Regions from separate parts of the Desulfosporosinus youngiae DSM 17734 genome, predicted to be linked through region 2. Evidence: riboswitches for the same ligand, from Rfam matches in the RefSeq annotation. Region 2 holds a riboswitch; the other holds the start of a gene.
What was found. A riboswitch is a leader RNA that binds a small molecule or an ion and turns the genes downstream of it on or off. The one in region 2 is predicted to bind molybdenum cofactor.

Region 1 (5,087 bases), 1.8 Mb from region 2:
GAGGTCAAAATGCTCAGGGGAATTTCCGAGGTAATCAGGCTCCGGGCAATGTCGTCCACCACCAGCAGAAAGGCTCCCCCCAGCAGGCAGGATGCCGGAATCAGGCGCTTATAATTAGGGCCGACGATCATTCGCGCCAAATGGGGGATAACCAGGCCGACCCAGCTGATCATGCCGCCGGTGGCGACGCAGGCCGCCGTGATCATCGTGGCGCACAGGATGATAATAATCCGCAGGCGTTTCGGGTTGATCCCCAACATCCGGGCTTCCTCATCGCCAAAGGACAGGGTATTTATCCGCCAGCGCAGCAAAAACAGCGGAATCCCGCCAATGAGAATCGGCACTAAAAGCAGCGGGATTTTCGAAACAACCACGGAGGAAAGGCCGCCCATCAGCCAAAACGTAATGGCAGGCAAGGTATTATTGGGATCGGCCAGGTACTTAATCAGGGAAATAAAGGCCTGGAACAGGGAACTGACCACCATTCCCGTCAGGACCAGCGACAGAACGTTATTGCTGTCGCGGCTGATAACGGAAGAAATGCCGAAAGACAAAAACACTGCGATGATGCCGAAGAAAAATGAGGTGACTTGAATTTCAAAATAGCTGAAGGAAAACAGGATGGCAACCGCCGCGCCGAAACCCGCCCCGGCCGAGGCTCCCAGCAGATCCGGCGACACCATGGGGTTGCGGAAAATACCCTGATAGGCAGCGCCGGCTACAGACAGCCCGCTGCCGATCAGCACCGCTACCAGAATACGCGGCAGCCGCGCCTGAAAAACCACATTTTTTAAGGTCACATCCACCGTCGACCCGGTAATGGGAGAAAAAAAGGTGGTGATGACTTCTTGGAGGCTCAAGGTATACCGGCCTAAAGTAAAGGAAAACACAATAATAAGGAACAAGACGACGCCCATACCCAGCAAAATCAGCGGCTGCTTGGCCTGCTTTTTGGGCTCCACACGCTTACCTATCAATCTAACTTCTCCTTCAAACTCGTAATCCTATTTAATATTTCGTCAGTAACGATCTCATCATTATTTCTTACCTTTTCCAGAGGATCGGCAATTTTGGGAAAAAATCGTTTTCGGCGGCAAATCACTAAGTATTAGAAGGAATCGTCCGCTCATTGACAAGCAATTTAGCTTTGATCCTCCTGCCTTTCCGGTACTGATCCAGATCGCCTGTAACGGAGACCGAGGCATTGGCCCCGATAAAGTTTTCAACCGTCTCGTCCATACGTCCTACCAGCCCTGCGCTGTATCCGCCAGGGGTCCCGCGCACATGAACGCGCGGCTCCCAAATACTGGACCCGCCGCCCCGCGGGGGAAAATCATCCTCCAAAACCGCCTCTATCACCGGCCGTTCATACAAAAGGCAGCCCATGTACCATTCAATAACCGGCGGCAGGAAATATTCCGTCATAATGATAGCAGCGTGAGGCGGGCCGGGAATGCCCAGCAGCGGTTTCCCCTCAATTTGTGCCAAGAGCAGATTTTTGCCGCCGGGACTAAGCTGCACCCCATGACAGGCAATTTGTCCCATTTTCCGTACGGCCTCAAGAGTGTAGTCTTCGTAGTTGGCTTCCCCTTTACCAACGCCCCCGATTACCACTAAAATGTCGCAGCCCGGCAGCGCCTTTTGAATGGCCGCCTCGATAGCTTCTCCCCCATCGGCCACAATGGGGAAAACCGTGCTTTGGACGCCGCACTGGGCAGCGATGGCTTGGATATAGACGCTGTCACTCTCAATGCACTGACCCGCCGCAGGTACGGTGCCCGGCGGCACCAGATCATCCCCTATGGGAATAATGGAAATTTTAGGCCGGCATTTCACGGAAACCAAGGTGTGGCCGGTGTACTGCATGAGGGCCAGATGAGAGGGGGACAGCTTTTCGCCGGCACCGGCCAGTTGTTCCCCCTGCCCCACATAGGTACCCTTGATTTTGACACTTTGATACTGCACCGGAAGTTCCAGCAAGGTGGCCGTTCCGTCGGAGTTGATTTTGCACTGCTCTCCATGGACAATAGAGTCAAATTCCTCCGGTAGGGCGGACCCCATGGGGCAGTGGTGAAAATCCCCGGGCTGTAAAATTCGCCTTCCCGTCTCAAAGGCAGCTTTGCTCTTTTCAAAATGGATCGCAATACCATCATGCGCGGCGCAAGTGGCCACTGGTACACCCACTTTGGCGAAAACATCTTCGGCCAGCACCCGGCCCAATCCCTGCGCCAGAGGGATGCACTCCGCCTTCTCTCCGCGCAGGGGTATTTTCCCCAGCCAAAGTTCCAGTGCTTCGTCTACCGTAGGCACAGGAACGATCTTTTTTACGCAATGACAGGAGCAGTCGTTGCATACCTCTGTGCAGGGTTTGGGTGGTATGATTACACTTTTTTCCATGAAGAACCTAAAACTCCTTTCTGACGCAAAGTGATAATAAAAATAAAAAAAACTTCACTGAAAAGCAGTGAAGTTTTTTTTCATACGAAATAAACCCCCACGTTCACTCCTTTTCAAAGTCGGAAGGCATATTCGTTTCCAAACATACCCTGAGAACATTATCTGTTCTGGCCGGTGTCCATGGGCGAAACCTTTAGGACCATCCCGGCTTGGAGTAACTATGTTGTTTGTAACTACTATGTAACATAGACTTATAAACATCGTAACATAGACTTATAAACATCATGAAACATAGACCTATATAAATACTATATCATAAACTTTTGCACCATTCTATAACGTAAACTAACAAAACACAACAGGAACAAAAACACTTTTAATTTTTTCCTAACAACGCGATGGATTTGTAAATATCCGGATTGTGCCTTACAGTTAGCCAGCATAACGTCACATATATACCTGCATTCTTTAGGAAGTTGGGCTAATTGAATGTCTATCTTATATTTCTGAGTATAGGCAGGTTTCGTTTGATGAATTTTCCCGATCCTTTTTCCCCTAAAAAGCATCCTTCCTTGGCGACGATTTTTCCACGGGATATTGTCATATATGGATAGCCTCGTAGAGAGATACCCTCATAAGGGGTATAATCAACATTTTCATGCAGCATGCCGTGGGTAAGAGTCAGTTCGACTGAGGGATCAACAATCAAAATATCGCCGTCACTGCCTTTTTCCAAGGTTCCTTTACGGGGATATAACCCGAATAATTTCGCCGGATTTGTTGACGTGATCTCTACATAGCGCTGCGCATCAATTCTTCCCGCCGACACACCTTCCGAGAACAAAAGTGCCATGCGCGGCTCGACTCCAGGTGCCCCGTTAGGTGTCTTGGCAAAATTGTCCTTTCCTAATTGTTTTTCACCTTTCAGGAAAAATGGGCAGTGGTCCGTTGCAACGGTTTGAATGCTGCCATCCTGCAGACCCAGCCACAGAGCCTGGTTGTCCTTCGTCGTGCGGAGCGGGGGACTCATAATATATTTCAGACCGGCATCGCCGGGTTCGCGGTAGCGGCTTTCATCTAAGACTAGATATTGAGGGCAGGTTTCGGCAAAAAGGTTTTTCTGCCCCCTCTGCCGTGCCTGACGGATATAATCCAAGCCCATTTCACAAGACAAATGTACAATGTACAGCGGCGCGTCGTCCGCCACATGAGCAAAAAGAATCAGACGGTTTATTGCTTCCGCCTCACTTTCTACCGGATGGCTTACCGCATGGTAGATTGGTGAAGTTTTTCCCTGTTCGATTAATAACTCTTTCAGACAACCCACCATATCATGGTTTTCAGGATGAACCGTCAGCATAATTCCCAATTCTTTTGCTTTTCTCATGAGCAGGAAAAATTCCCGGTCCGTTAGTTTCTGCCCGTAGGTAAGGTAAAACTTGTGGCTGGTAATCCCTTCGCCAACAAGCTCCTCTACTTCCTTCAAAATAGCGTCATCCACATGTCCAATGACCCCATGGAATGAATAGTCAATGACCGCTTTACCTTCGGCAAGGGTGTGATAATGGTCCAATTGATGCCGGATACTGCAGCCTTCAGGGCCAAAGGCCAAGTGGTCAACAATGGTTGTGGTGCCGCCGCATGCGGCCGCCACTGTTCCGGTATAAAAATCATCGGTAGCCCGTGCGATTCCCACATCTAAATCCATGTGCGTGTGCACATCAATTCCGCCGGGCATGACCAGCATGCCCCCGGCGTTAACAATTTCCTCGTTGCTTTCCGGTATAAGATTGGCTGCTATTTCTGTAATAATGCCGTCCTTAATTCGCAAATCAGCTTTTATTGAAGATTTGTCTGTAATAATGGTTCCATTTTGGATTAGCAATTTTCAGTACCTCCGTATAATTGGATTTTAATTCTGCCTGCACAAGTTTAAGCAGAAGTTTGAATCTTAGCATATTCCTCTCTTCCTGATTTTTCATATTGTATATAGTAATTTTAGCGACACATGATGTCAAGTAAGCAGCTTAAGTCGGGCGGCCGCCGATTCATTGCTCCCCCTTTTGGCAGCTCTTCAATTTGAACTTTCCTAAATGCAGCGTACGCTCCGGTATCCGGCGAAGGCGAGAAGTCCCTCTATCCTGCTTATCCGAGAATCATACGCGCGTACAAATCTCGGACAGGCCGGGCTAGGCTCCCCGCAAAAGCTAAACGTATGTCACGGCCGCGGACCAAAACCTTCTCTGAAAAGGATTCGGCACTCCAGGATGGGAATTCCTGAGCACCGAACTCTGCATTGCCCGAGCCGGCCCACTCTTCCAATGCCATCTCATCACCAGTATGCCAGGTCTTCATAATACCTATCTTTTTATTTTATGGGCTAATGATTTTATAAACTCTTCTGTAGTAGGGATTCCAGCCTTACTCGATATACTTTCCTGAATAATCTTTTCACTCTCTGATTTATCAATTTTTTTGTAGACATGGTCAATAGCCGCTTGCATTTCTCTTTTAACTTCAGCAACAGTTACGCCATGCTCTTTGGCAATTTTTCGATATATATTTCTCATATTCATGTTAGCTTACCACCTTTCACACCATTTAACATTGTACTTCTTTTATTTTGCAACTTCATAAATTGTATGTCAACCAAAATAAGACTTTAGATGTTGCGAATAACAAGTTATTAA
Region 2 (5,087 bases):
ATGGCCAACAACGAAATCGGCACTATATTGCCCATAAAGGACCTGTGTCAGGTTGCCCGTCAGCGGAATGTGCTTTTTCACACCGACGCGGTGCAGGCTGTAGGACAGGTGAAAATTGACGTTAGGGATTTGAACGTTGACCTGCTTTCCATGTCTGCGCACAAATTCCAGGGACCCAAGGGTGTGGGCGCCTTGTTCGTAAAAATCGGGCGGATTCTGCCGCCCCTGATCCATGGAGGAGGTCAGGAAAAGGGTTCAAGGGCAGGGACGGAAAATGTTCCTGGCATCGTGGGTATGGCCGCTGCCTTGGAAGAAGCCGTGGCAACCATGGCAGAAAAGAACCGGAAGGTTGTTGCGATGAGGGACAGGTTGATTCAGGGGATATTGAAAATCCCCGGCTCCTATTTGACGGGGGATCCTGAAAACCGCCTGCCCGGTATGGCATCGTTTGCCTTTGCGGGAATGGACAAAAAGCCCCTGGTAACCACCTTAAGCAAGGCAGGTATCTTGGCAAGCTCGGCAAGCGCATGCACTGCAGGCTCCATCAACCCTTCCCGGATACTGCTGGCAACCGGCGCATCGGAGTCCCTTGCTTATGGCAGCCTGAGGATTAGTCTGAATGAACATAACAGTGAAGAGGATATGGATTATCTGCTGGAAACGATTCCTTCAGTCATTAGTAACATGCGAAACGGGGATTGAGCTTTGTAATTATTTTCTGTCTTTCTAAAATTACAGTAAATATTGAATTTATATTTGAGCTAAACGCTTGTACAAGAAACCGGGGTATGCACAATAATATATAAACCTAAAGGAGGTAAAGGAATAGCACATCAAGGATGTTGTAGTCAAAACGAGTCGGTGGCCAAAACAATTATTTCAATTACCAAGGTCAATAAGATAAAGGGGGAAACATTGCTTGACCATAACGTTTACAAAATTCGCTGGATTTTGTTTTATTTTATTATCAGTGCTAAGACTTACACCCTTTATAAATGCAACTGGGAAGTGGTTGCTATATGTTTCGCTTGCAGCGTTTTTTCTAATATTATCTGACCTAATAGAGTTCTACATCGAAGGTATAGCAGTAAAGAGAGAGGTTAAACTGAATAAAACATTAAATCACCTACCTTCAGTCCTCCTTGCGGGTTCACTGATAGCTGTAATCGTTTTACCCTATCTGAAAATCAATATTCCTGTAAAACAAGTTAATGCATTGAGTGACGCTATTACATTAGTTAGCTTAGGTATCGCAATAGCACTAATTGGGTTCAAAACAGAAAGAACAAAAAAATCATCATTTGATAAAACTAATTCTATAAGGGATGAGATCAGAGAGTATATAAATTCAATTGAAGGAAAGCGTGTCATTGATGAGAGGATAAGCGAGCTATCGTCACAAGATACACAATCAATTGGAGTGCAAAGAAAAGATTCAAAGTAAGGGTTTGTTGCTGCTACTTATGCGGGCTGGGTTTACCTGAAAATTTACAGAAAATAGCCAAGTTGAGGTGTTTTTGAGTGAATTGACTTAAGTTTACTCCTTCTGGGATTATCGGAAGAGGAGCGGAAGGAATTCATCGCCCAAAACGATGTGGCCGGCATGACGAAACAGGAGCTCCAGCAGGCCTTGAAAGATAGGGAGCCAGGCCATGCAGGAGAAAGAGCAGGCCCTTAGGGTATTCGCCGTATTCCAGTGCAGGAAGGGTTGTGTACGGTTTTTTTATGGATGATCACTGAATAGATAACTCCCCATATAGCAATAGGTTTACGCTGAAAATAGACAAAATGGATGCACCTTACGGACGAAATTATTGATACACTTTGGAAATCATGATCAAACCCCCACTAATGAGCTGCTAATCTCTTATTTAATTCTTCAGCTATTTCTAATTCGACTAAATCGATATTTGTTTTACCAATATAACCTGCCGGAATATCATTTGCTCTTATGAAATCGACAGTTTTATAATAGGTTTTGTGGCTCATATATTTTGAATAAAAGAGAACAAAATCTATCTCTCCAAAACTTCTAAATTCAATCTTGTCATTAAAGCCATCTATCGTAAGAATTGTGGGAAATTTAGCCTTTAACCGTTTTCTCCAACTTGGGGTCCCTCCGATGATTAAGAGCTTCTTATTGGTGATAAACTTCGATAAATCTAATGAAGTCTCTGTGGGTAAATAATCATTTTTAAGATCGATGAAAAACTCCCGAAGTTGAAAAAGTTCCTGTCTATTTTTCATTTCAGTATTTAGGTTTATTTTAAGTTTATCGATCTTCTTATTTAGCTCATTAATTTGTGCTTCATAAAATCTGCTTTGCTCAGATAAGGCATTTTTCAGTTTAAACTCATAATTTTCAATCTCACTTTTTAGTTTTTGTGCCTGGATTTCAACAGTGTCTTTTTCTGATGATGCAATATCTAACTTCTCCTTAAGAGCTTTCAATTCGGAATATAGGGCATCTTCATCACTATAAGTAAGATAAAGTTCCCTTGCTCTTAAGTATTCATTAAGCAGCATTTTTACAATATATCCGGCACCGAATGATTGCACAACCTGAGTTTTATCAAATTCCGATTTTCTCGTAGTTTTTATAAATGCCAGCATAACTTTATCTAAATCATTTTGGTTAAGCTTAGGAGAAATGGAATCAACATCTAATTTATGGATTAAAAGGAGATTGCGTAAACAACTTACAATATTTTTTATCTCTTTATTCTTACTATAAAGAATATCTGAGGAATTTTTTATTACTCCAAGTTCATTCTTGACTATCTGTTTTACTTTGGCTAATCTATTTTCTCTTTTTAATTCACTTTCAATATCAGTATTAATAGGGTTAATGTTAATAAACAAACTTGCCACATTAAATGCGTTTTCCACAACTTGCAGGTTGAGTAAATTTTCATTCATTTGTTTCATGGTGTAAAAATATAAAACAATCAGCGTTTCAGTTAACTTGAGGTTTTTATTGGTGTCTTCTATTGCTGGCAAATTTTTTCTAAATCCATCGTAATTATTATTTTGAGCATGAATATATACATCTTTGTAATATTTCTTGATGAGCCGTAAGACCTTCACTTTTATCAGCTCGGATTGTTCGGCGCTTAGTAAAATACCCAAAGTTTTTTTAGCATAAATTTCTTGTTCCAAGTCACCGTTACTTAGTAAGACATGATTATATCCTGAAAAGTTTTTAGCGTTTTCAAAGAACATTAATTTATTCTGATTATAAATGGAAGCTATATCTTTTCTCATTTCCTTATTTAAAGACAATCCCACAGAAATAATTGCCATAAAATATTCTTCTGCATCATTTAGGTCAATATCATGATTCTCTGAGAAAAATTCCATGACTTGTTTCATTTTTATACTTGCCAATGAAATTCACCACCTAACAATTTTGAAATGCATTGGTACTCGAAAAAAATAAATGGCTCCGCCAATAGAAAGCGGAGCCATAACTGATTTTAAATCCAGTTGGCTTTAATCCACCTCCTTTTCAAAACGTGAAGGCATACCCGTTTCCAAGTATACCCCGAGGGTTCTAGACCCTGTCCGGTGTCCATAGATTGCTCTTTAGGTTCATCCCGGCTCGGAGATTCGTTTTTTAATTTTAAATCTTGAATTTACCGTTAAAACCAGCACCATTGACTGTTATCTGATTATCTCGGGAACATTCAAATGTTGGATAATAGCTTTGTTTGTTTATATTTAATATTGGTAAGAAAAATGAGGCTTATGGATCTGATTGTCGAACCTACGTAAACATGAATTATACGTTTCCTCTGTTATTATACTGCACAAAATTCCTGTTTATCAATGTTTTTATTAATTTTCGTGTAACACGCTTTTTTAAAGAACTAGATTGGAGAGGTATATTTTTATTGAGTCAGAAGATCCGTAAAACTGGAAGGAATGGAAAGCGGGAAAGAAGGCCAAGAATACGCTATATTGACCGACTCCATGACATTTATCCGGATTTTTTAGCAGATATTTCACTTAGCAAAAGATCGAATGATTTATCAATGTTCAAGAAAACCCTGGTTTCTAATACCATGGATTTCAGCAAAAATATCCTTATTACTCAGTAATAGGGGTGAAGCATATGGTTAAAAGTGAAAAAGAGAAAATGCTATCAGGCGTTTTTAGGACCAAATGTTCAAATCTATACGGTTGGGCATCCTACTGACCCCGCGGAGAGACAAATAATGTTTGGATTGGCGGCGGAACCATTATCTGCCCGGGAGTGACAATCGGAGATAACCTGACGATAGGCGTGGGGAGTGTGGTGACTAAGGATATACCTGACAATGTAATTGCCGCGGGTAACCCCTGCAAAGTAATCAAAAGGCCTCCGCCTAGGGCGATTAAGCTTCATATCCAAAAAGTGTCATTTGATTTTTGCCGGTGGTGCAGATTGCAACCTCTACAGCATCTAATTGAATCGTATTGCCCAGGCCCAGCCCGGTATGGCTTCCCACAAATGATGTCTGAAGATTATTTATTACGTCCCAGGGAGCAGGTGCCCCCAGTACTGCAGCGGTTATATCCTGTTCAAGGGGATTTGTCAGATAATCGGCAGTACCGATTAAGGAACGGCTTACCTGCCCCAGTCCGGTCCAGGCTGCCTGAGCATTGGGCCGCCAGGAAAAGATCATTGAACTGACCCCTACGGCAACGGTCAGACTGAGTCTGCAGTAGAATTTTATAACAACCTGCTCAATATCCAAATAATTAGACATTGCCGGAAGCAGGCTGTACCCTAAGATGATATTTCCTCCGGTCTGTGTAAGCAAGCCTGAGGCTAAAGAGGCAACGCTGCCATTATGAAGTCCCACGGCATTATTAACATTGGTGAAATCAGTCCTGCCGTTATAGGCTGTCTGAGTAGCTGTAACAGCCCCGGAAGTATTGCATTTTATTTGCTCATCAGATGTTCTTACCATAAGAGGAGTGTTTGGACTGAGATTATAAGGAGAATAAAAACTTTGACTTACCGTACTGAAAGGCTCTGTTATTCTGAGGGAAAGGAAATCATTATTTCCATTACTTAACAGGAGGGATACCGCCTGAGAAGC

Region 1: linked by a shared signal. The riboswitch ahead of DESYODRAFT_RS09310 (molybdopterin molybdotransferase MoeA) and the one ahead of DESYODRAFT_RS17610 (hypothetical protein) in region 2 are both predicted to bind molybdenum cofactor.

What each region holds. Positions count from the first base shown of each region.
Region 1 is NZ_CM001441.1:1,990,025-1,995,111, reverse strand. Features, by position in the region: gene DESYODRAFT_RS09315 (FecCD family ABC transporter permease) at 1-977, opposite strand, end outside; gene DESYODRAFT_RS09310 (molybdopterin molybdotransferase MoeA) at 1,102-2,397, opposite strand; molybdenum cofactor riboswitch at 2,488-2,624, opposite strand; gene hydA (dihydropyrimidinase) at 2,891-4,282, opposite strand; gene DESYODRAFT_RS09300 (hypothetical protein) at 4,543-4,752, opposite strand; gene DESYODRAFT_RS09295 (sporulation initiation factor Spo0A C-terminal domain-containing protein) at 4,758-4,973, opposite strand.
Region 2 is NZ_CM001441.1:3,769,427-3,774,513, reverse strand. Features, by position in the region: gene DESYODRAFT_RS17620 (aminotransferase class V-fold PLP-dependent enzyme) at 1-702, shown strand, start outside; gene DESYODRAFT_RS17615 (hypothetical protein) at 920-1,444, shown strand; partial or broken gene DESYODRAFT_RS27485 (DUF3102 domain-containing protein) at 1,535-1,645, shown strand; gene DESYODRAFT_RS17610 (hypothetical protein) at 1,849-3,387, opposite strand; molybdenum cofactor riboswitch at 3,486-3,619, opposite strand; partial or broken gene DESYODRAFT_RS27480 (LbetaH domain-containing protein) at 4,155-4,357, shown strand; gene DESYODRAFT_RS17600 (hypothetical protein) at 4,377-5,087, opposite strand, start outside.